Regions from separate parts of the Streptomyces purpurogeneiscleroticus genome, predicted to be linked through region 2. Evidence: riboswitches for the same ligand, from Rfam matches in the RefSeq annotation. Region 2 holds a riboswitch; each other region holds the start of a gene.
The links. Region 2 has a riboswitch for cobalamin ahead of CCS38_RS19175 (SCO2321 family membrane protein). Riboswitches for the same ligand answer to the same signal wherever they lie in the genome.
Positions count from the first base shown of each region.

Region 1: another riboswitch for cobalamin. It lies ahead of metE (5-methyltetrahydropteroyltriglutamate--homocysteine S-methyltransferase); the one in region 2 lies ahead of CCS38_RS19175 (SCO2321 family membrane protein).
Region 3: another riboswitch for cobalamin. It lies ahead of nicT (Nickel transporter NicT); the one in region 2 lies ahead of CCS38_RS19175 (SCO2321 family membrane protein).

Region 1 is NZ_NHSG01000364.1:18,170-25,843, forward strand. It holds gene CCS38_RS25430 (non-ribosomal peptide synthetase/type I polyketide synthase) at 1-4,432, opposite strand, end outside; gene CCS38_RS25435 (enterochelin esterase domain-containing protein) at 4,551-5,093, opposite strand; cobalamin riboswitch at 5,214-5,430, shown strand; gene metE (5-methyltetrahydropteroyltriglutamate--homocysteine S-methyltransferase) at 5,586-7,674, shown strand, end outside.
Region 2 is NZ_NHSG01000296.1:2,916-10,589, reverse strand. It holds gene lanKC (class III lanthionine synthetase LanKC) at 1-1,138, opposite strand, end outside; gene CCS38_RS19190 (ferredoxin) at 1,294-1,527, opposite strand; gene CCS38_RS19185 (aldehyde dehydrogenase) at 1,532-2,983, opposite strand; gene CCS38_RS19180 (Strvi_7410 family MBL fold metallo-hydrolase) at 3,117-4,154, shown strand; cobalamin riboswitch at 4,225-4,364, shown strand; gene CCS38_RS19175 (SCO2321 family membrane protein) at 4,542-5,810, shown strand; gene CCS38_RS19170 (SCO2322 family protein) at 5,807-6,526, shown strand; gene CCS38_RS19165 (energy-coupling factor transporter transmembrane component T) at 6,568-7,674, shown strand, end outside.
Region 3 is NZ_NHSG01000120.1:5,340-13,013, forward strand. It holds gene CCS38_RS06175 (DUF4232 domain-containing protein) at 1-483, opposite strand, end outside; gene CCS38_RS06180 (NAD(P)-dependent alcohol dehydrogenase) at 715-1,764, opposite strand; gene CCS38_RS06185 (helix-turn-helix domain-containing protein) at 1,894-2,805, shown strand; cobalamin riboswitch at 2,802-3,021, shown strand; gene nicT (Nickel transporter NicT) at 3,054-4,172, shown strand; gene CCS38_RS06195 (HhH-GPD-type base excision DNA repair protein) at 4,260-4,847, opposite strand; gene CCS38_RS06200 (PTS sugar transporter subunit IIAB) at 4,918-5,721, shown strand; gene ulaA (PTS ascorbate transporter subunit IIC) at 5,740-7,305, shown strand; gene CCS38_RS06210 (PP2C family protein-serine/threonine phosphatase) at 7,328-7,674, opposite strand, start outside.

The DNA.
Region 1 (7,674 bases), on a different contig from region 2:
CGATCCGCTGCCCGGTGGGGGTGCCGGGGTCGGTGCGGTGCCACTCCGTGCGGTCGGGCACCGGGGTGCGGCCCACCAGGATCAGCCGGCGGGCGCCGCGCTCGACGAGGGTGCGGCAGAGCACCTGGCCGAGCGCGCCGAACGCGCCGGTCACGAGGTAGTCACCGTCGCGCCGGAGCCGCAGCGGCAGCGGGCGGGTGAGGCCGGTCGGCGGGCGGAGCCGGCTGGTGCGGCGCTCGCCGCCGCGCAATGCGATCTCCTCGTCGCCGGTGGTGGCGAGCTCGCGCCAGAGCGCCTCGGCCTCCCCCTCGGCGGGTTCGGCCGGGAGGTCGATCAACTTGCCGCGCTGCGCGGTGAGTTCCTGCTGCCACAGGACCCGGCCGAGGCCCCAGGCGGCGGCGCCCAGCGGTTCGACGGGGTCGTCGGCGTCCACGGGCTGGGTGCCGCGGGTGACGATGTGCAGCCGGGCGCCGGGCTGCGCGTCCGGCAGCAGCTGCGCGAGGCGGACCAGCGAGTACGCGCCGAGCCCGGTGCACCGGGTCAGTTCCGTACGGGTGACCTCGTCCAGCGCCGGCAGGTCCAGGTTCCACAGGTGGACGACGGCGTCGAAGGGGGCGTCGAGGTCGGCGAAGAGGCGGGTCAGGTCCTCGGCCGAGTCGGGCCGGACCGTGGATACCTCCGGGCCGTGCGTGTACCGCGTGCCGGGGCGCACCAGGTGGCAGCGTCCGCCGCTGTCCCGCGCGAGCCCGGCCAGTTGCTCGGCAAGCGGTCCCGCGTCGGCGAGGATCAGCAGGTCACCGGGGCGGTCCGCGTCCTCGGGCAGGGCGTCGGCGTCGGCATCGGTCCAGACGACCTCGGCCAGCCAGTTGTCGATCGTGCTGAGGCCGACCGAGGCCGCGGCGCGTTCGACGTCCGCCGCGCGGAAGCCGGTGATCCGGCCCAGTGGGGTGCCGTCCTCGGCGTACAGCGCGAGGTCGCCGGTGATCTCGTCGGCATCCTGGCGGGTGAGGGTGGCGTGCACCCAGAACGGCCGGTCGCCGACCGGGTCGAGGCGTACCTCGCCGATCGCGAGCGGCAGGCGGATGCCGCCGGAGGCCCGGCCGTCCTCCGCCAGCAGGGTTGTCAGCAGGGTCTGGAAGGCGGCGTCGAGCAGGGCCGGGTGGCAGTGGCTGTCCGCCGCGCCGGTGAGCCCGGCCGGCGGCCGGATACGGGCCAGTGCCTCGCCGGGCCCGGTCCAGACCTCCTCGATGCCCTGGAAGGCCGGGCCGTACTCGTACCCCTGCCCGGCCAGCGCCGCGTACGTCTCGGGGCCGGAGAGCCGGTGGCCGGCACGGGAGCGGACCGCGTCCGGGTCGAGCGCGGGGCCGGGCGCGCGGCGCTGACCTGCGCGGACGACGCCGGTGGCGTGCACGGCGGGTTCGGCCGCGCCCGTCGCGACGGTGAAGTCCGCGCCGTCCGGGTCGAAGGAGAACTGGACCGCCGTCGGCTGCGCGTCGTCGAGGAAGAGCGCCTTGGTCAGCCGGATGTCGGCCAGCGCCGCCGGGCCGCCGCCGGTCAGCGCCCGTACCGCCTGTGCCACCATCTCCAGGTAGCCCGCGGCGGGGAAGACCACGTTGCCCTGGATGCGGTGGTCCGCCAGGTACGGCAGCTGTTCGGTGTCGAGCCGGGCCTCCCAGGTGGGCCGGGTGTGTGCGGTGCGGCGTCCCAGCAGCGGGTGGTCGAGGCGGCCGAGCCGGACCTGTGCGATGCCCTCGGGCTCGGACCAGTACCGTTCCTGGCGCCAGGGATAGCGGGGCAGCGGGACCACCCGGCCGCCCGGCTGGAGGCCGTCCCAGTCCAACTCGACGCCCAGAGTGTGCAGTTCGGCGAGCGTGCGGTGGAACCGTTCGGCCTCGTCCTCCCGGCGGTGCATCGAGGCCAGCGTCCGGCCTTCGGTGCCCGTGGCCTCCAGGCACTCGGCGATCGAGTGGCCGAGCACGGGGTGCGGCCCGAGCTCCAGGAAGAGGCGGTGGCCGTCCTCGGCCAGCCGGTCGACGGCCGCCCGGAAGCGGACCGGCTCGCGGACGTTCTCCCACCAGTAGGCGGCGTCCGGCGCGTCGCCGGGTGTCGGGTCCTGGCGGGCCGTCAAGTACAGCGGTACCTCGGGCGGGCGCGGCTTCAGATCCGCCAGCGCCGCCAGCAGCTCGTCCCTGATCGGGTCCATGCGCACGCTGTGGTACGGGATGTCGACCGCCAGGAAGCGGGCGAAGATCCCCTCCTCTTCGAGGTCGGAGGCGAGGGCGCGGAGCGCGTCGGCGTCCCCGGACAGGGTGACGCCGTGGGGGCTGTTGACCGCCGCGACCGACACCCGGTCGCGCAGCGCGCGGACGCGGCGCCCCGCCTCGGCCTCGGTCAGCCCGACGGCCAGCATCGTGCCGGTACCGGCCAGCCGATGCTGGAGACGGCTGCGGTGCAGGATCACCGTGACGGCCTCGGGGAGGGTGTGGACCCCGGCTTCGTAGCACGCGGCGACCTCACCGGTGCTGTGGCCGACGACGGCGTCGGGGCGGAGCCCGTGGCTGCGCCAAAGGGCGGCGAGGCCGGTCTGGAGCGCGAAGTTGGCGGGCTGCGCGAGCCAGGTCTCGCCCATCCTCGACTCGGCCTCGTCCTTGGCGAGCTCGTCCAGCAGGGACCAGCCGGCCTGGGCCCGGATCTCGCGGTCGCACGCCTCGACGGCCGCGCGGTACACCGGTTCGGTCGCCAGCAGCCCGCGGCCCATCCCCCACCACTGCGGCCCCATACCGGTGAACACCCAGGTAGCTCCCGGGTGTTGGCGCTCGCGGCTGTGGCCGGTGACGACGCGGGGGTGCTGCTCGCCCCGCTCGTACGCGGCCAGCGCCTCGTCCAGCGAGTCGGGTGCCGCCGGGGAGTAGACCACCGCGAGCCGGTGCGCGTGGTGTTCGCGGCGGTGGGCGAGGGTGTGGCCGAGGTCGGCGAGGGCGGGCGGCGTGCCGTGCGCGCCGGAGAGCTCGGCGCGGAGGCCGGTGGCGAGTGCGCGCAGCCCCTCCGGGTGGCGGGCGCTCAGCGGCAGGATCGTCCGGCTGCGCTGCGGCGGTCCGGGCCGGGAAGCGGCCGCGGGCGCCGGTGCCTCTTCCAGCAGTACGTGGGCGTTGGTGCCGCCGAAGCCGAAGGAGTTGACGCCGGCCCGGGCGGGCCCGTCGTGCGCGGGCCAGTCGACCAGCCGGTCCGGGATCTCGAAGGGCAGCGCGGCCGATTCGAGGGCCGGGTTGAGCCGCTCCAGGTTGAGGTGCGGCGGGATCTTCCGGTGCTTCAGGGCGAGCACCGTCTTGAGGAGTCCCGCGATGCCGGCGGCGGCCTCGGTGTGCCCGATGTTGGTCTTGACCGAGCCCACGTAGCAGGGGGCACCGGGCGGGCGCCCGTCGGACAGGACACGGCCGAGCGCCCGGGCCTCGATCGGGTCGCCGACCGGGGTGGAGGTGCCGTGCGCCTCGATGTACTGCAGGCTGCCGGGCACGACGCCCGCCTCGGCGCACACCTTCCGTACGAGATCCACCTGGGCGTCCTCGCGCGGCACGGTGATGCCGTTGGTCCGCCCGTCCTGGTTCACCCCGCTGCCGAGCACCACGGCGTGCACCGGGTCGCCGTCGCGCACGGCGTCGGCCAGTCGTTTCAGTGCCACGACGGCGACGCCCTCGGCGCGTACGTAGCCGTCGGCCGCCGCGTCGAAGGCGCGCGACCGGCCGTCGACGGAGAGGAAGCCGCCCTTGCTCTCGGCGATGGTGAAGTGCGGCGCGCAGTGCAGCAGCGTGCCGCCGGCCAGCGCGAGGTCGGTCTCGCCGCGCAGCAGGCTCTGCCGGGCAAGGTGCAGAGCGACGAGGGAGGAGCTGCAGGCGGTGTCGAGGGAGACGCTGGGCCCGCGGAAGTCGAAGGCGTGCGAGATGCGGTTCGACACCATCGTCATCATGGTGCCGGTCGCGGTGTGTGCCGTAAGGAAGTCCAGGTCGGCGTAGTGCAGGATGTTGTAGTCCATCGTGAAAGCTCCGATGAACACGCCGATGTCGCGGCCCGCCAGGCCGGCCGGGCGCTGCCCGCCGTCCTCCAGGGCTTCCCAGGAGACCTCCAGGAGCTTGCGCTGCTGCGGGTCGAGGTGCGTGGCCTCGCGCGGGCTGATGCCGAAGAACGCCGGGTCGAATGCGTCGAAGCTGTCGATGTACCCGCCGCGGCCGCCGACCAGCCGCCCGGGCTTGGCCCGGTCCCGGGTGCCCAGGGTGGTGACGTCGTACCGGTCGGCCGGGGTCGGGACGATACAGTCCCGGCCCTCGGCCAGGTTCCGCCAGAACGCCCGGTGGTCGTTGGCATGGCCGGGCAGGCGGCAGCCGATACCGATGATGGCAATCCGGTCATTAAGGGCGGAATCAGGCACTCGACTCATACGAGCAAGATAGAGGGCACATACGGCACATTCCGGCACTCTGCCTGACGACACGTCAGGTCAGCTTGTCGGACAGTCGGACGGTCGGCCCGACGGGTCCGGTCGGTGTTCCGCGGGATTACCCGGCGGCAGTCGGCACCGCGTACACGGAGCCGTCCGAGTCACCCCAAACCCCTTCTGCAGAACGGGTGTTGAGCGGGTCTGCCGCGGCGTACGCACACAGTGCACGCAGTCGCTGCCGCCGGCGGCCGGGGTCGGCAGGCGCGCCGCCGGGCGAGATGTCCGCGGCGAGCCGGTACGCGCCGCCACTGCCGGCAGGCAGCAGATACGTCAGGTGCCAGACATCGGTACCCGGCAGCCGGTCCAGCAGGGCGGGGGTGAGGTCGCCGGGGTCGGTGACGCCGTCGGCCAGCAGCAGCACCTGGCAGGTGGCGCGGTGACCGCGCCGGAGGAAGGTGACCGCGTACCACCCGGGATCGTCGGCGGCCTTTTCGACGAGGGGGGTGCCGCGCCGCTCGACCTCCGCCCAGAAGTCCGCGAGCAGGGCCGGTCGTTCGGCTTCGGCGGCGGTGGCGAGCCGGGCGGCGAGGCGTTCGACACACGGGCCTGCCGTGCGCGATGGCCGCGAGTCCCGTACGCCGGGACCGTCAAGGACGTACATCTCTCCCGCTTTCCTGGGCAGCACGGAGCCGCTGGAGCCCGCGCCACGAACAGTCTCACTTAGGCAAGGCTAACCTAATATCGATCTAGGGGGGATGGCACGCGGGAGGTGGCAGGGCATAGCCTGATGCGTGCAGCTGGTTCGCCCTGTCCGCCAGGCAGGCGCGTCGCAAGAGGGAACCCGGTGGGAATCCGGGACTGCCCCGCAGCGGTGAGCGAGAACGACCGCCGTCATACGCACTGGACCGACCGGGTCCGGGAAGCGACGGCCAGTAGGTGTTCGCCTTCGGGCGGACGTGCTCGTGAGTCCGAAGACCTGCCCGTTGCCCGCACGCGACCCGTCGTGTGCGGTCTCCCGGTGACCTCGAGGGCGGGTCGGCGTACAGCAGGGACGCGGCACACGAGTGCGCGGCGGCCCGTCCGCTGTGCACTCCCTTCGCGCTCTCGTGCCCGTCGCCGGGCACTCGGAGACACGCTCGCGAAGGAGAGCCACGTGACCAGCAAAAACACCGCCACGGCCGTACGGGCCACCGTGTACGGCTATCCCCGGCAGGGACCGAACCGGGAACTGAAGAAGGCGGTCGAGGGGTACTGGAAGGGCCGCGTCACCGCCGACGCGCTCCAGAAGACCGCCGCGGACCTGCGCCGTTCCGTCTGGCGGCAGCTGACGGAGGCGGGCCTGCACGAGGTGCCGACCGGCGACTTCTCGTACTACGACCACGTACTGGACACCAGCGTCATGGTCGGCGCGATCCCCGCCCGGCACCGCGCCGCCGTCGAAACGGACGCCCTGGGCGGGTACTTCGCCATGGCCCGCGGCACGCAGGACGCGGCGCCGCTGGAGATGACCAAGTGGTTCGACACCAACTACCACTACCTGGTGCCGGAACTGGGCCCCGACACCGTCTTCGCCGCCGACTCGCGCAAGCAGGCCGGCGAGCTGAGCGAGGCCCGCGCGCTCGGCCACACGGCGCGGCCCGTCCTGGTCGGCCCCGTGACCTACCTGCTGCTCGCCAAGCCCGCCCCCGGTGTCGACCCCGGCTTCGAGCCGCTGACCCTGCTCGACCGGCTGCTGCCCGTGTACGCGGAGGTCCTCGCCGATCTGCGGGCAGCCGGCGCCGAGTGGGTACAACTGGACGAGCCGGCGCTCGTGCAGGACCGCACCCCGGCCGAACTCAACGCGGCGGCCCGCGCCTACCGCGACCTCGGCGCCCTCACCGACCGCCCGCAGCTCCTGGTCGCGACCTACTTCGGCCGGCTCGGCGAGGCCCTGCCGGTACTGGCCAAGGCCCCCGTCGAGGGACTGGCGTTGGACTTCACCGAGACGGCGGCCGGCAATCTGGACGACCTCGCGGCGGCCGGCGGCCTGCCCGGCAAGCGGCTGGTCGCGGGCGTCGTCAACGGCCGCAACGTCTGGATCGACGACCACGAGAAGTCCCTCGCCACCCTCGGCACCCTGCTGGGCCTCGCCGACCGGGTGGACGTGGCGGCCTCCTGCTCGCTGCTGCACGTCCCGCTGGACGCGGCCGCCGAGCGCGACATCGACCCGCAGATCGCCCGCTGGCTCGCCTTCGCCCGGCAGAAGACCGCCGAGCTCGTCACACTGGCCCGCGGACTGACGCACGGCACCGGCGTCATCGCCGCCGAACTCGCCGCCAACCGCGCCGACCTCGCCTCCCGCACCGGCGCGGCGCTCACCCACGACCCGGCCGTCCGGGCCCGCGCCGCGGCCGTCACCGCCGCCGACTGCCGGCGCTCCCAGCCGTACCCCGAGCGGTCCGCCGCCCAGCGCGCCCACCTCGGGCTGCCGCCGCTGCCCACGACCACCATCGGCTCCTTCCCGCAGACGGCCGCGCTGCGCACCGCCCGCGCCTATCTGCGCGCCGGGCGGATCGACGAGGCCGCGTACGAGGAGCGCATCGCGGCGGAGATTCGCGAGGTCGTCGCCTACCAGGAGAAGGCCGGGCTCGACGTCCTGGTGCACGGCGAGCCGGAACGCAACGACATGGTGCAGCACTTCGCCGAGCGGCTGACCGGCTACCTCGCCACGCGGCACGGCTGGGTCCAGTCCTACGGCACCCGCTACGTCCGCCCGCCGGTGCTGGCCGGTGACGTCTCGCGCCCGGAGCCGATGACGGTGCGCTGGACCCGGTACGCGCAGTCGCTCACCGGGCGGCCGGTCAAGGGCATGCTCACCGGCCCGGTCACCATGCTGGCCTGGTCCTTCGTCCGTGACGACCAGCCGCTCGCCGACACCGCGCGCCAGGTCGCGCTGGCGCTGCGGGACGAGGTGGCCGACCTGGAGGCGGCGGGCACCTCGGTGATCCAGGTGGACGAGCCGGCGCTGCGCGAGACGCTCCCGCTGCGCGGCGCGGACCACGTGGCCTATCTGGCCTGGGCCACCGAGGCGTTCCGGCTCGCCACCGGCGGCGTGCGTCCGGACACCCAGATCCATACGCACATGTGTTACGCGGAGTTCGGCGACATCCTGCCGGCCATCGACGACCTCGACGCCGATGTGATCAGCCTGGAGGCGGCCCGTTCCCATATGCAGGTGGCCGGCGAGCTGGCCGCCGCCGGGT
Region 2 (7,674 bases):
GCAGGTCGTTGTGGACCAGGCCGCGGCGGTGCACCGCGGCGACGGCCTGCTCGACCGCGGCGTGCATGCCCAGCGCCCACTCGGTGTACGAGGTGAGCGCCTCGGGGTCGGGGTCGGCGGTGAGCAGCGGGTGGCGCTCGGCGAAGAAGGAGTTCAGCGGCTTTCCGGGGATGTGCTCCAGGACGAGGAAGCGGTGGTCGCCGGCGGTGAAGAAGTCGCGCACCTCGGGAGCCACGCCGAGGCCCGACAGCCGCTCCAGGGCGGTGCGTTCGCGCTCCAGCCGGGTGACCGCGTCGGCGCGGTCGGCGGCGAGGCCGGCATGCGGCCTCGCCTCCTTGAGGACCACCCTCTCCCCGGTGCTCCGGTCCCGGCCGATGTAGACGCCGCCCCCGTTGGAGAAGTGCAGCGCCGACTCGATGGCGTACGGCAGGTCGGCGACGGTCGTGGCGTTGCGGGCCGCGAGCTGCGGGACCAGGAAGCCGGGCAGCGGGACCCACTCCGGCGTCCGGAAGGCGGGCTCGCGGCGGTCGGGCACCAGCCGCCCGTCGGCGTTCTCGATGGCGGGCACGAGCGCCCCGGTGCCGTCGACGCAGTACCGCCGGGCGAAGCCGCCGTACCGCACGTACAGCGGCCCGTCGTTCCACCGCAGGTCGCTCAGGATGTACGGGCCCGGCTCGCCGTCCAGCAGCGAGCCCAGCTCTTCCAGAATGCGGTGGCATTCCGCTTCGTCCAGCGGGTAAATGGTGGCGAATTTGCCGCTGGCGGCCCGGTCCGCGTACTTGGAATTCCGCAGGTGCAGCGGGCGCGGACCCGGCACGAATTTGAACGGAATCGCCCGGGCCACACAGTAGTCCCAGACCTTGGACGCTATCTTCTCCGCATTGTCCGGGCAGGCCGACACATGTATCTTCCACCCCTGCTTCGGCCTGCCCGGACGCGGATTCCCCTCGCTGTCCACGGGATTCACGTGGAGCCAGTCCCCGGAGAGGAAACAACGCCACCCTTCGGGGACTGCGCGCTGCGCCGCTTCGTACACCGCACTGTCGTCAGCCGCGGCGCTCTCCCCGACGGACAAACGATCCGGGGTTTCATAGAAATACCTGTCAGCCAGGCAGTACACCTCGTACCGCTTGTCCATCGTCTCCCCCCTCGGCGGCGTGGAATAGAGATTTCCACGCAAGGGGAGGGACGGACAGTCACAGACGTCATGAGGTCACCGTGAGGAACGCACAAGTAACTCTAAGTACGAACCAGCAGGTCGATCGCCTGTTCGACAGGGCCTCGGCCGGGGCGCTACTCCTCCGGCGGGAAGACTGATTCCCCGGAGTCCGCCGCCGTAATCAGGATCGCCTCGACCGGACATCCCTCGGCGGCCGCCAGCACGGCCTCCCGGGCATCCGTGACGCCCGCGACCGGGTGCGACTGCCGCGCGGAGTCCAGCCGGAAGTCCCCGGGTGCCGCGCTCGCGCACAGCCCCGAGCCGATGCAGACCCCGCGGTCCACCTCCACCTGCCAACGGTCACCCATGCGTTCAAGCCCCCGCCGGCAGGTGGATCATCTTGTGCTCCAGATACGCGCCGTACCCCTCGGGTCCGAACTCCCGCCCGATGCCGCTGTTCTTGTAGCCGCCGAACGGCCCGAGCATGTCGAGGCTGAAGGTGTTCACGGAGTACGTACCGGTGCGCACCCGGCGCGCCACCTCGATGCCGCGCTCGGTGTCGGCCGTCCACACCGAGCCCGACAGTCCGTAGTCGGAGTCGTTCGCGATCCGTACCGCCTCCGCCTCGTCCTCGTACGGCAACAGGCAGATCACCGGGCCGAAGATCTCCTCGCGGGCGATCCGCATGCCGGGGGTGACCTCGCCGAAGAGGGTCGGCTCGACGTACCAGCCGGTGTCCCGGTCCGCCGGACGGCCGCCGCCGGCCAGCACCTTGGCGCCCTCCTGCTGCCCGGACGCGATGTACTCCAGCGAGCGGCGGCGCTGCCGCTCGGCGACCAGCGGGCCGACCTCGGTGGCCGCGTCCAGCGGGTCGCCGACCTTCAGCGAGTTGGCGGCCGCGGTGAACCGTTCGGCGATCTCGTCGTAGTGCGAGCGGGGCGCGAGGATGCGGGTCTGCGCCACGCACGCCTGCCCGTTGATCATCCACGCGAAGGGGGTGATCCCGGCGACCGCCGCGTCCAGGTCCGCGTCCGGCAGGATCACCGCGGCCGACTTGCCGCCCAACTCCAGGGTCACGCGGGTCAGATGGCGCGCGGCCACTTCCATGACCCGCTTGCCAGCCGCGACCGACCCGGTGAAGGACACCTTGTCCACGCCCGGGTGCCCGACCAGGTACTCACTGACCTCCCGGTCTGCCGGAAGGATGGAGAGCACGCCCTCGGGCAGTCCCGCCTCGGTGGCGATCTCCGCGAGCAGGTACGCGTCCAGGGGCGTCTCCGGCGACACCTTCAGCACCACCGAGCACCCGGCCAGCAGCGCGGGGGCGAGCTTGGCGGCGGCGGTGAACTGCGGGACGTTCCACGGCACCACGGCCGCGACCACCCCGACCGGCTCGCGGCGGATCAACAGCGGCCCGAGGACGCCCTGCCGCCGCTCCTCGTACACGAAGTCGCCGGCGACCGTGATCGCCGCGTCCCACGCCATCATCGCGGCCAGCGACTGCACCATGACGCCCGCGGTGTACGGCGTGCCGTTCTGCGCGCTGATGAGCCGCGCGAACTCCTCGCTCCGTACGGCGAACGCGTCCTTGATCCGCGTGACGACCGCGATCCGGTCGGCGAGCGGTGTGTCCGCCCACACCCCGGAGTCGAAGGACGCGCGGGCGGCCGTGACGGCGCGGTCCACGTCGGTCCGCGAGGCGTGCGGCACCCGGCCGATGACCTGTTCGGTGTGCGGGGAGATGACCTCGATGGTGTCCTCGCCGGCCGGATCGACCAGCTCACCGCCTATGTAGAGCTGTCCGTGCTCGATCAGATCGGCCATCGACTCCGCCTCCTGCGGTCGCGTTACCCGATGTGTTACCCGGCTCATTACCTGACGCTGCATCAGAACTGATACCAGTTCTAGTTATGCTGGACAATGCACGCGACGGCGTGCGGGCCGAGAGGGGCATGGCATGCCGCACGTGATCGACCACCGGGGCGGGGTCCGGAGCATCGCCGTCCCCATACCGGACAACCCGCTCGGGCACACCCTCGTGCACGTCCTGGAGACGGACCGCGGCCCGGTGCTGATCGACACCGGCTGGGACGATCCGGCTTCCTGGGACGCGCTCGCCGCCGGGCTCACCGCCTGCGGCACCGACATCACCGAACTCCACGGCGTACTCGTCACCCACCATCACCCCGACCACCACGGCCTGTCCGCGCGGGTCAGGGAGGCGTCCGGCGCGTGGATCGCCATGCACGCCGCCGATACGGAGGTCGTGCGCCGCACCCGTGAGGCGGAGCCGGGCACCTGGCTCACGTACCTCATCGAGAAGCTGGCCGCGGCGGGCGCGCCCGAGGACCACCTCGCGCCGCTCTACACGGCCCGCGCCGAGGGGCGCACACGCGGGCTCCCCGAGAACCGTCCCGCGCTCCCGGACCGCGAGATCGTCCCCGGCGAGCTGCTGGACCTCGCGGGGCGGCGGCTGCGCGCGGTCTGGACGCCGGGCCACACCCCGGGCCATGTGTGCCTGCACCTGGAGGAGGCGCACCCGGCGGCGCACCCCGGCAACGGGCGCCTCTTCTCCGGCGACCACCTGCTGCCGTGCATCTCCCCGCACGTTGGCCTGTACGAGGACCCGGACGACGCGACGGTCACCGATCCCCTGGGCGACTACCTCGACTCCCTGGAGCGGATCGCGCGGCTCGGCGTCGCCGAGGTACTGCCCGCGCACCAGCACGCCTTCACCGGCGCCGCCGAGCGGGCGGCGGAGATCGTCGCGCACCACGAGGAACGGCTCGCGGACCTGCGCGCCCTGCTCGCCACCCCGCTCACGCCCTGGCAGCTCGCCGAGACCATGACGTGGAACCGCCCGTGGGAGGAGATCCCGTACGGCTCGCGCACCATCGCCGTCTCGGAGGCCGAGGCGCATCTGCGGCGCCTGGTGAAGCGGGGGCTGGCCGAGGCGGTGCCGGGCTCGGAGCCGGTGACGTACCGGGCGGTGTGAGGCACTTCCCGCCCGGGGGCGAAGGCGTACGTCACTCCGTACGTGCCGGGGACCGGTCGCTACCCGCCGGTTAAAGTGGTCCGGACAAGTTCATTCGTGCCCGACCGGGGGAAGCCGGTGGAAAACCGGCGCTGACCCGCAGCCGTGAGCGCTGGCGCGCACCCGTGCGCCGGAGCGAGCCGGAACACCCGGCGGGGCACACCCAAGGCTCCCGCGTACCGCACGGCCGCCCTTCAGCGGCCGCCCGGCGCGCGGCACCGTCGAGGTATACGGAGCTGAGCCCGGTGCCACCGCGCCCGCGCGCGTCGCGGACGTGGTGCGGCGGAGTACGGCTGCGTGACCTCCCACCTCGCGCACCCCGCGAACCGACCGAGAGGCACCGACCCCATGGCCATCACGGCCCGCTCCCTCGCCGCCCCGGCGCGCCGCTGCGCCGCGGCCCTGGCCGCCGCCGTGCTGTGCGCGGCCGCTGCCCCGGCCGCGTTCGCCGCCGACCCCGCGCCCGCCGCGTCCCCGAAGCTCCCGAAGGGCCTGTACGGCAGCACGGACCCGAAGTACGACGGCGTCTGGAGGCAGTCGCTGGCACTGCTGGCGCAGGACACCACGGGCGTGCGCCCGGCGGACTCGGCGGTGGACTGGCTCGCCGGACAGCAGTGCGCCGACGGCGCGTTCACCGCGTACCGCGCCGACCCGAAGCAGCCCTGCGACGCGAAGACGATGCGGGACACCAATCAGACGGCCGCCGCCGTGCAGGCACTGGCCGCGATCGGCGGGCACGCGGACGCGGTGCGCGAGGGCGTCTCCTGGCTGAAGTCCGCGCAGAACGACGACGGCGGCTGGGGCTCCGCCGCCGGTGCCCCGAGCGACGCCAACTCCACCTCGGTGGTGATCGGCGCGCTGGCCGCCACGGGCACGAAGCCGGAGTCGGTGACGGCCAAGAAGGACGGCGAGAAGGGCGGGAAGACGCCGTACGAGGGGCTGCTCGCCTTCCGCCTCGGCTGCGACGCCGACGAGAAGGACCGCGGCGCGTTCGCCTTCCAGGCCAAGGACGGGAAGCTCGCCGCCAACGAGGACGCGACGGCCGCCGCGGTACTGGGGGCGCTCGGCAAGGGCTTCGTCGTCGAGCCGGGCGCGCAGGCCCCGGCGAAGACGTCCTGCGAGGAGGCGGCCGAGGAACCGAGAGGTGCCGCCGGCGCTGCCGCGGAGCACCTCACCTCCGTCCTGGACGCGCACGGCCACCACCTGATGTCCGCGATGCCCGGCGCCGAGTCGCAGCCGGACGTCGGCAACACCGCCGACGCCGTCGTCGCGCTGGCCGCCGCGGGGCGCGCCGACGCGGCGAAGCAGTCGCTGGGCTGGCTGCGCGGGCACTCGGCGGCCTGGGCGAAGCAGAGCGGCCCGGCCGCGTACGCGCAGCTGATCCTCGCCGCGCACGCCACCGGCGGCGACCCGCGCGACTTCGGCGGCACCGACCTGGTGTCGAAGCTGAACGCGACCGGTCCGAAGCCGGCGTCCGCCGCCTCGGACCAGCAGGCCGACAAGGAACAGCAGGACGAGGGCGGCGTCTCCGTGTGGTGGGTCGTGCTCGTCGGCCTGGCCGCAGGCGCGGGCATCGGCTTCCTGCTGAGCGGGCGCAGGAAGCAGAACCAGCTGTGAGCAGCGCCGTTCGTCTCGCGCGCGGCCTCGGCGCGCTCGCCCTGGCCGGGGCGGCCACGGGCCTGGCCGCCGCGCCCGCGCACGCCGAGGAGTACCGCTACTGGTCCTTCTGGACGGCGGACGCGGCGGCCCACGGGGGCGGTTGGACGTACGCCACCGAGGGGCCGTCGACGGCGCGCCCCGAAGACGGCGGCGTGGCCGGCTTCCGCTTCACCGTCAGCGCCGACTCCGCGCGCGCCGCGAAGCCGCGCGCGGCCGCCGATTTCGACGCGGTCTGCGGCGGTACGAAGGCGGCGGACGGCCGCAAGCGGGTCGCCGTCGTCCTCGACTTCGGCACGGCGGCCGACGCCCCGAAGGGCGAGACCCCGCCCGCGGCCCGTACGGAGTGCGCGCGGGTGGCCGAGGACGCGAGCGCGGGCGACGCCCTGGCCGCGGTCGCGGCGCCGCTGCGGTACGACTCCAGCGCGCTGCTGTGCGCGATTTCGGGCTACCCGAAGACGGGGTGCGCGGAGCAGGCGGGCGGGTCCTCGAAGGAGTCCGAGGAGACCATCGGGTCCGCGGCGCCCGACGCCGGGGCGTCCGACTCCGGGGCGTCCGACTCCGGGGCGTCCGACTCCGATGACGGCGGGCCCTCCGCCGGACTGATCGGCGGCATCGCCGCGGTCGCCGTCCTCGGCGCCGCCGCGGTGTGGCAGGCCCGGCGCCGGCGCGAATGACCGGCCACCAGGGAACCGTGAGGACCGACGTGACGGGCGACGTGACGGGCGCACGGCCGGGTCGCCGCGCCTCTGCCCGGCTGCGCGCCCCTGACCGACTGCGCGCTCCCCTCGCCACGCGGGGGCGCGCGCTGCACGCCGGCGCGTGGTGGCTGTGGGCGTTGGGCCTGGCGACGGCCGCGTCCCGCACCACCAACCCGCTCCTCCTCGGCCTGCTCATCGGCGTCGCCGGATACGTGGTCGCGGCCCGCCGCTCCGACGCGCCCTGGGCCCGGTCCTACGGGGCGTTCGTCAAGCTCGGCCTGGTCGTGCTCGCCATCCGGCTGGTCTTCGCCTTCGTGCTCGGCTCGCCCGTCCCCGGTACGCACGTCCTGGTCACGCTCCCCGAAGTGCCGCTGCCGGACTGGGCGCGCGGCGTGCGGATCGGCGGCCGGGTCACCGCCGAGGGCATGCTCTTCGCGCTGTACGACGGGCTGAAGCTGGCCACGCTGCTGATCTGCGTGGGCGCCGCCAACGCGCTCGCCAACCCGGCCCGGCTGCTGAAGTCCCTGCCCGGCGCGCTCTACGAGGCGGGCGTTGCCGTCGTCGTGGCGATGACCTTCGCCCCGAACCTGGTCGCGGACGTCCAGCGACTGCGCGCCGCACGCCGGCTGCGCGGCCGCCCCGACCGCGGCGTCAAGGCGCTGCTCCAGGTCGGACTGCCGGTACTGGAAGGCGCGTTGGAGCGTTCGGTGGCGCTCGCCGCGGCGATGGACGCCCGCGGGTACGGGCGCAGCGCGCAAGTGCCGCGCGCTGTCCGGCACACCACCACGGCCCTCACGCTCGGCGGCCTCCTCGGCATCTGCGCCGGTACGTACGGACTGCTCGCGGCCCAGGGCGCCGGGTACGGGCTGCCGGTGCTGGCCGCCGGGCTCGCTGCCGCGCTCGCCGGGCTGTGGCTGGGCGGCCGCCGCTCGGTCCGCACCCGCTATCGGCCCGACCGCTGGGGCCCGCGCGCCTGGCTGGTCGCGGGCTCCGGCGTGGCGGTGGCCGCGCTGATGATCCGGGCGGGCTCGTACGCGCCCGCGGCCCTGCACCCGCCGGCCGTCCCGCTGACGGCGCCGGAGCTCCCGCTCTGGCCCGCGCTCTCGGTGCTGGTCGGGCTGGTG
Region 3 (7,674 bases), on a different contig from region 2:
GGCGGCGCCGGGCTGGACGTACACCGGGCCGCCCTTGACGGTGACGTTCTTCAGGGCGGTGTCCCTGGCCACGGCCACGCCGAACCTGCTGGTCCTGAAGCCCTTCTCCGACGAGTCGGCGGAGGAGAGCACGACGCCCGCGTAGGCCGTCCCGCCGGGAGCGAGGGTGACCACGGCCTGCGGCTCCGAGCCGTCGATGACCGGCGTGACCGCCTGCTGGTCCTTGTGGAGCCGCAGGAGCGGGTAGGTCTCGGCCGAGAAGGCGCAGGTCTTCTTCGAGGTGTTGGTGGCCTTGAGCAGGACGTGGTTGATCGGCCGGCTGACGGTGCCGGCCTCGAACGTCAGCGCCGACGCCGTGCAGGGCGCCACCTTGGCGGCGGCCGCCGGGCGGGCGGTCTGGGCCAGGGCCGGGCCGGCGGCCGCCGACAGGGCGCCGACGGCGAGGAGCGAGGCGACGGCGGCCTTGACGGTCTTCTTCGGCATGGTGGGTCCCCCGTGACTGGTGAGTCCGATGTGAGTGGCTCTTGCGGCCGGCTGGTCCGTCCGGCACGACATCCACTCTGTCCGGGGGTGCTACTGGTCCGCTAACGTCCGGCTAACGCCGTCTTTTCACGCCCAAATGCGACGAAGCCGGGCGGCCGTCGAGCGGCCACCCGGCTCCGTAAGGGACGGACCGGCCGCGGAGCACACGGTCCACGGGCCCGTCCCCGGGAATCAGATCGTCGAGGCGTCGATCACGAAGCGGTAGCGGACGTCGCTCGCCTGCACCCGCCGGTACGCGTCGTTGATCTGCTCGGCCGGGATCACCTCGATCTCCGCGCCGAGGCCGTGCGCCGCGCAGAAGTCGAGCATCTCCTGGGTCTCGGGGATGCCGCCGATCATCGAACCGGCCATCGCCCGGCTGCCGCCGATCACCGAGAACGGCGAGAGGGAGAGCCGGTCCTCCGGCGCGCCGACCTGCACCAGCGTGCCGTGCGCGCGGAGCAGCGAGAGGTAGGCGTCCACGTCCAGGTTGGCGGAGACGGTGTTGATGATCAGGTCGAAGCGGCCCGCCAGCTCCTCGAAGGTGGCCGGGTCGGAGGTGGCGCGGTAGTCGGAGGCGCCCAGCTTCAGGCCGTCCTCCTTCTTGCGCAGCGACTGGCTGAGGACGGTGACCTCGGCGCCCATCGCGTGCGCGATCTTCACGGCCATGTGGCCGAGGCCGCCCAGGCCGACGACCGCGACCTTCTTGCCGGGGCCCGCGCCCCAGCGCGAGAGCGGCGAGTAGACGGTGATACCGGCGCAGAGCAGCGGCGCGGCGGCGTCCAGGGAGATGCCTTCGGGGATGCGGAGGGCGAAGTCCTCGGAGACCACGACGTGCGTGGAGTAGCCGCCGTAGGTCGGCTCGCCGTCCCGGCCGATGGCGTTGTACGTCTGTACGTTGCCGGTGCCGGTGCAGTGCTGCTCCAGTCCGGCCTTGCAGTTGTCGCACTCCCGGCAGGAGTCGACCATGCAGCCGACGCCGACCCGGTCGCCGACCTTGTGGCGGGTGACCTCGGGGCCCACCGCGGCGACCACACCGGCGATCTCGTGGCCCGGGACCATCGGGAAGATGCCCTCGCCCCAGCCGTTGTCGACCTGGTGGATGTCGGAGTGGCAGATCCCCGCGTACTTGATCTCGATCTCGATGTCGTGCGCGCCGAGCTCGCGGCGCGGAATGGTGGTGCGCTCCAGGGGTGCCTTGGGCGCGGGTGCTGCATACGCGGCGACAGAGGTGTGTGTCATGCCATCGAGCCTGCTCCGCGCGCGGAAGTGGAGCCAGACCCCCCGTTTTGGTACGAACGCGGTTCCTACCACTGGCAGTGGCACCCTCGCGGCCCGGCGTCCGTGCCCGACCACCCGGATACTGGCCTTATGGACCAGCGCACAGAATTGAGCGAGTTTCTGCGCACCCGCCGCGCGCGTCTGCAGCCCGAGGACGTCGGACTGCCGCGGCACAGCGGGCGGCGCAGGGTGCCGGGCCTGCGGCGCGAAGAGCTCGCGCAGCTGGCCGGGGTGAGTGTGGCGTACTACGTAAGACTGGAGCAGGGCCACGGGCAGAACGTCTCCACGGCGGTCCTCGACGCGATATCCGGCGCGCTGCGGCTCAATGCGGCCGAGCGGGCGCATCTGAGCCATCTGGTCAAGCCGAAGGCCAAGCGCTCGCGCGGCGCGGGGCGGCCGCAGCGGGTGCGGCCCGCGCTCCAGCAGCTGCTCGACTCGATGGAGGGGATACCGGCGTATGTGGCGGGCCGCCGCCTGGACGTCATCGGCTGGAACCGCATGGCGTGCGCGCTGCTCGGCGACTACGCCGCGCTCCCGCTCGAGCAGCGGAACGTCGCGTGGCAGGTCTTCCTGGATCCGGCCGCCCGCGAGCTGTACGTCGACTGGGAGAGCAAGGCCGCCGACATCGTCGCCTTCCTGCGGATGGACGCGGGCTGCCATCCCGATGACCCGCTGCTCGCCTCGCTGATCGGGGAGCTGTCGGTCAAGAGCGAGAGGTTCCGGCAGCTGTGGGCCACGCACGACGTGCAGGACAAGGGCTTCGGGGTGAAGCGGCTGCACCATCCCGTGGTCGGGCCGCTGACCCTGTCGTACGAGACGCTGCGGCTGCCCGCCGACCCGGACCAGCAGCTGATCGTCTACCACGCGGAGCCGGGCTCGGCCTCGGCGGAATCACTGCGGCTGCTGGGGAGCTGGGCGGCGGAGGAGCCGGCGTCCCGGGAGCCGGTGTCTCGCGAGCCGGTGACGAAGGACACCGCCCGGCAGCGGGACGCAGGGGGTTAGAGTGGCCGGGCCGTGGTGCTCGGGAAGACCGGTGAAGACCTTCGGGTCCGATTCCGGAGCGGCCCTCGCCACTGTGATCGGGGAGCTACCGACCCTTTTCCCCGTACGTGCACCACGAGCGTACGGGGGGCCACTGTCCGCAGAGTGCGGGCGGGAAGGCCGGGACGGGCGCGCGTACCCGTAAGCCAGGAGACCGGCCACGGCATCTCACGAATTGATTCCACGAGGTGCTGGAGCGTGATCGCCGGATGGCCCTGCCCACCGATGCCCCGAATTCTTCTTCCGTGCTGCCCGAATATCGCTGGCAGCGCCGTGACACCGTAAGGACCGCCGGTCTGCTGGCGGTCATAGCCGCTCTGCACATCGTCGCGTTCGGTGTGCTGTTCCTGCTCGTCGTGCCCGGCCACTACACCGTCGGCACCCAGGTGTTCGGCGTGGGCCTGGGTATTACCGCGTACACCCTCGGCATGCGGCACGCGTTCGACGCGGACCACATTGCCGTCATCGACAACACCACTCGCAAGCTCATGGCGGACGGGAAGCGGCCGGTCTCGGTGGGCTTCTGGTTCGCGCTCGGCCACTCCAGCATGGTCGTGCTCATGGCTGCGCTCGTCTCGGGCGGCGCGGCGCTCGCCGGGACGCTGATGGACGAGGAGTCCCGTACGCACCAGGTGCTCGGCACGGTCGGCACGACCGTCTCCGGGGCCTTCCTCTACCTCATCGCCGCCCTCAACCTGGTCGCGCTGGCCGGGATCTGGCGCGTCTTCCGTGCCATGCGGGCCGGCGAGTACGACGAGTCGGAGCTGGAACGGCAGCTGAACTCGCGCGGTTTCATGAACCGGATTCTGGGCCGGTTCACCAAGGCCATTACGCGGCCGGGCCAGATGTTCCCGATCGGGCTGCTCCTCGGTCTCGGCTTCGACACCGCGACCGAGGTGACGCTGATGGTGATGGCGGGCAGCGGCGCCGCGTCCGGGCTGCCCTGGTACGCGATCCTGTGCCTGCCGCTGCTGTTCGCGGCCGGGATGAGCCTCTTCGACACGCTCGACGGCACGTTCATGAACTTCGCGTACCAGTGGGCGTTCTCGAACCCGGTGCGGAAGGTCTACTACAACCTCACGATCACCGGCCTGTCCATCGCGGTGGCGCTCTTCATCGGCACCATCGAGCTGGTCAGCGTGCTGCACGAGAAGCTCGGCCTGACGGATGCGGTCACCGGCTGGATCTCCGGCCTGGAGCTGGACAACGTCGGCTACATCATCGTCGGCCTCTTCGTCGTCGTCTGGGCGGCGGCGATCGCCTACTGGCGGCTCTCCGGCGTCGAAAAGCGCTGGGCGGCACGGGTGGCCGCCTCGCCGGAAGGCTGAGCGCGCAGTACAAAAACCTGAGCGCGCAGTACAAGCAGTACCAGCAGTACAAGAAGAGGGGCGGCGGGCCTGTGCCCGCCGCCCCTGTTACTTCCCCGCCGCCTTCTTCGCCGCTCGCTTCATCTGCTGCTTGTACGCGCGGACCTCGGCCAGGGACTCGGGGCCCGTGATGTCGGCGACCGAGCGGTGGGAGTTCTCCTCGCCGTACGGGCCGGCGGCCTCGCGCCAGCCCTCGGGGCGTACGCCGAACTGCTTGCCGAGGAGGGCAAGGAAGATCTGTGCCTTCTGCTTGCCGAAGCCGGGCAGGTCGTTGAGGCGTTTCAGCAGCTCGGCACCGGTCGGTGCGTCCCGCCACACGGCCTCGGCGTCCCCGTCGTAGTGCTCGACGAGGTACTGGCACAGCTGCTGCACCCGTTTGGCCATCGAGCGCGGATAGCGGTGCACGGCCGGCTTGCGGGCGAGCAGCTCCTCGAACGCCTCCGGGTCCTGCGCCGCGATGGCGTGCGCGTCCAGGTCGTCGCCGTTCATCCGCCGGGCGATGGTGTACGGACCGGTGAACGCCCATTCCATCGGCACCTGCTGGTCCAGCAGCATGCCCACCAGCGCGGCGAGCGGACTGCGGCCGAGCAGTTCGTCGGCTTCCTCCTGCTGGGCGACCCGCATCCTCACGTTCATGTTCCGATGATCCCTTCCGGCGCCGCACTGCGCATATCCAGGCAAGCGTTTTCGTGCGACGATCCCGTCCATGCCGACACTGAGCGAACTGATTCCCGCCGAGGCCGTGCGGCTGGACGTGGCGGCGGCGGACTGGCGGGAGGCGGTACGGGCCGCCGGCGACCTCATGGTCGCGACCGGTACCAGTACTGGCGAGTACACCACGGAAATGATCGAGAACGTCGAGGCGAACGGGCCGTACATCGTCATCGCGCCCGGCTTCGCCTTCGCGCACGCCCGCCCCTCGCCCGCGGTCCTGAAGACCGGCATGTCGTGGGTGCGGCTGGCCGAGCCGGTGGAATTCGGGCACGAGGCGAACGACCCGGTGAGCCTGGTCGTCGGGCTCGCGGCGCGCGACTCCGGGGCGCACACGGAGGCGATGGCGGCGCTCGCCCGGCTGCTCGGTGACCCGGAGACCGAGCGGGCGCTGCACGAGGCCCGGATGCCGGAGGCGCTGGTCGCGGTACTGGCGGGCCGGGACGCGCCCCAGGAGCCGGAAGAACGGCAGGAGCCGGATGAGCGGCAGCCGGGCGGCGGCGGGACGTCCGTGCACAAGATCCTCACCGTCTGCGGCAACGGCCTGGGCACCAGCCTCTTCCTGAAGAACACCTTGGAGCAGGTGCTCGACCGCTGGGGCTGGACGAAGTACGTCACCGTCGAGGCGACCGACACCATGTCCGCCAAGGGCAAGGCCGGCGAGGCCGTCGCCATCCTCACCTCGGGCGAGATCGCGAGGACGCTCGGCGACGTCGGCGTCCCGGTGAAGGTCGTCGAGAACTTCACCAGTACGGGTGAGGTCGACCGCATCCTCCGCGACACCTACGACGTCCAGTAACGAAGGGCGCAGTTTTCCATGCACTGGCTCGTATCGATCGCCGAATTCCTGGTCAACGAGGTCCTCAGCCAGCCGGCGTACCTGGTCGGCCTGATCACGGCCACCGGCCTGATCGCCCTGAAGAAGACCGCCGGGCAGATCATCGGCGGCGCCATCAAGGCGACGCTGGGCTTCCTGCTGATCGGCGCGGGCGCCGGGCTGGTCGTCACGGCGCTCGCCCCGCTGGGCGAGATGATCCAGGGCGCGACCGGCGCGCACGGCGTCATCCCGACCAATGAGGCGATCGTCGGCATCGCGCAGGCGCAGTTCGGCGCCCGGGTCGCCTGGCTGATGATCGTCGGCTTCGGGGTCAGCCTGCTGCTGGCCCGCTTCACGCCGCTGCGGTACGTCTTCCTGACCGGCCACCACATGCTGTTCATGGCGACCCTGCTGACCGTGGTGCTGGCCACCGCCGGCCAGTCCTCGGCCGTGGTGGTGCTGGTCGGCGGCGTGCTGCTGGGCATCCTGCTGGTCTCCATGCCGGCCTTCGCGCACCCGTGGACCAAGCGGATCACCGGCGACAACACCATCGCCATCGGCCACTTCGGCACCGCCGGGTACGTCGCGGCGGGCGCGACCGGTCAGCTGGTCGGCAGGCGCAGCCGCAGTACGGAGGACATGAAGCTGCCCGAGGGGCTGCGCTTCCTGCGGGACTCGATGGTGGCCACCGCGCTGTCCATGGTCCTGATCTACGTGATCATGGCGATGCTGTTCCTGGCGAAGGCGGGCCGGGGCACTGCGTTCAAGGCGTTCGCGCCCGACGGCGGCGCGGCCGCCACCGGCTTCGGCAACTACCTCATGCAGTCCGTCATGCAGGGCCTGCAGTTCGGCATCGCCGTCGCGATCATCCTGTTCGGCGTGCGGACCATCCTGGGCGAGCTGGTCCCGGCCTTCCAGGGCATCGCCAAGAAGGTGGTGCCCGGTGCGGTGCCGTCGCTGGACGCGCCGATCGTCTTCCCGTACGCGCAGAACGCCGTGCTCATCGGCTTCCTCTGCAGCTTCCTCGGCGGTCTGGTCAGCCTCGGGCTGCTCTCCGCGCTCTTCCACCCGTGGTTCGGCCTCGCGCTGGTCCTGCCGGGGCTGGTGCCGCACTTCTTCACCGGCGGCGCGGCCGGCGTGTACGGCAACGCGACGGGCGGCCGGCGCGGCGCGGCCCTCGGCGCTTTCGTCAACGGCGTCCTCATCACCTTCCTGCCCGCGCTGCTCCTGAAGGTGCTCGGCGCGTTCGGCGAGGAGAACACCACCTTCGGGGACGCGGACTTCGGCTGGTTCGGCGCGCTGATCGGGAACGCGGCCGAGCTGGGCGGGGCGGGCGCCGTCGTGCTGATGCTGGCCATCGGCCTGGCGGTGCTGGGCGGTGCCGTGCTCGTGCAGAAGCGGGTGGTGGAGACCGGCTGGGACCCGGGTGCGCGGCGGGATGCCGTGCTGCCCCGTACGGAGGCTCCGGTGGCCGCCACGACCGTGACGGCCCCCGCGACCGTCCACGCGAAGATCGCCCCGCCGGCCGGCGCGCCCACGCCGCCTCCGCCGCCGGAGTCCCGCTGAGTACTCCGGCCGGGCCCGGGGATCAGGTGGAGTGCTGCCGGGACGGCGGGCGGATGAGCAGCATCATCGCGTCGTCCCGGCAGCCGCCGTCGCGGTGACGGGCGAGATCGACCTCGAGGGCGTCCAGGACGGCGGTCGGCTCGCGGCCGCAGAGGGCCGTGAGGCGCTCGGCGAGGGGGTAGAACTCGCCCGCCTCGTTCCGGCATTCGGCCACCCCGTCCGTGCACAGCAGCAGCCAGTCGTCCGGCGCCGGCCGCACGACCGCGGTCGGGCACCGGTCCTGCACCATCCGCATCAGCCCGAGCGGGGCCGTCGCGTCCAGCCCGGCGAGCCAGGTGGCCCGGCCGTCGCGCACCAGCAGCGGCGGCG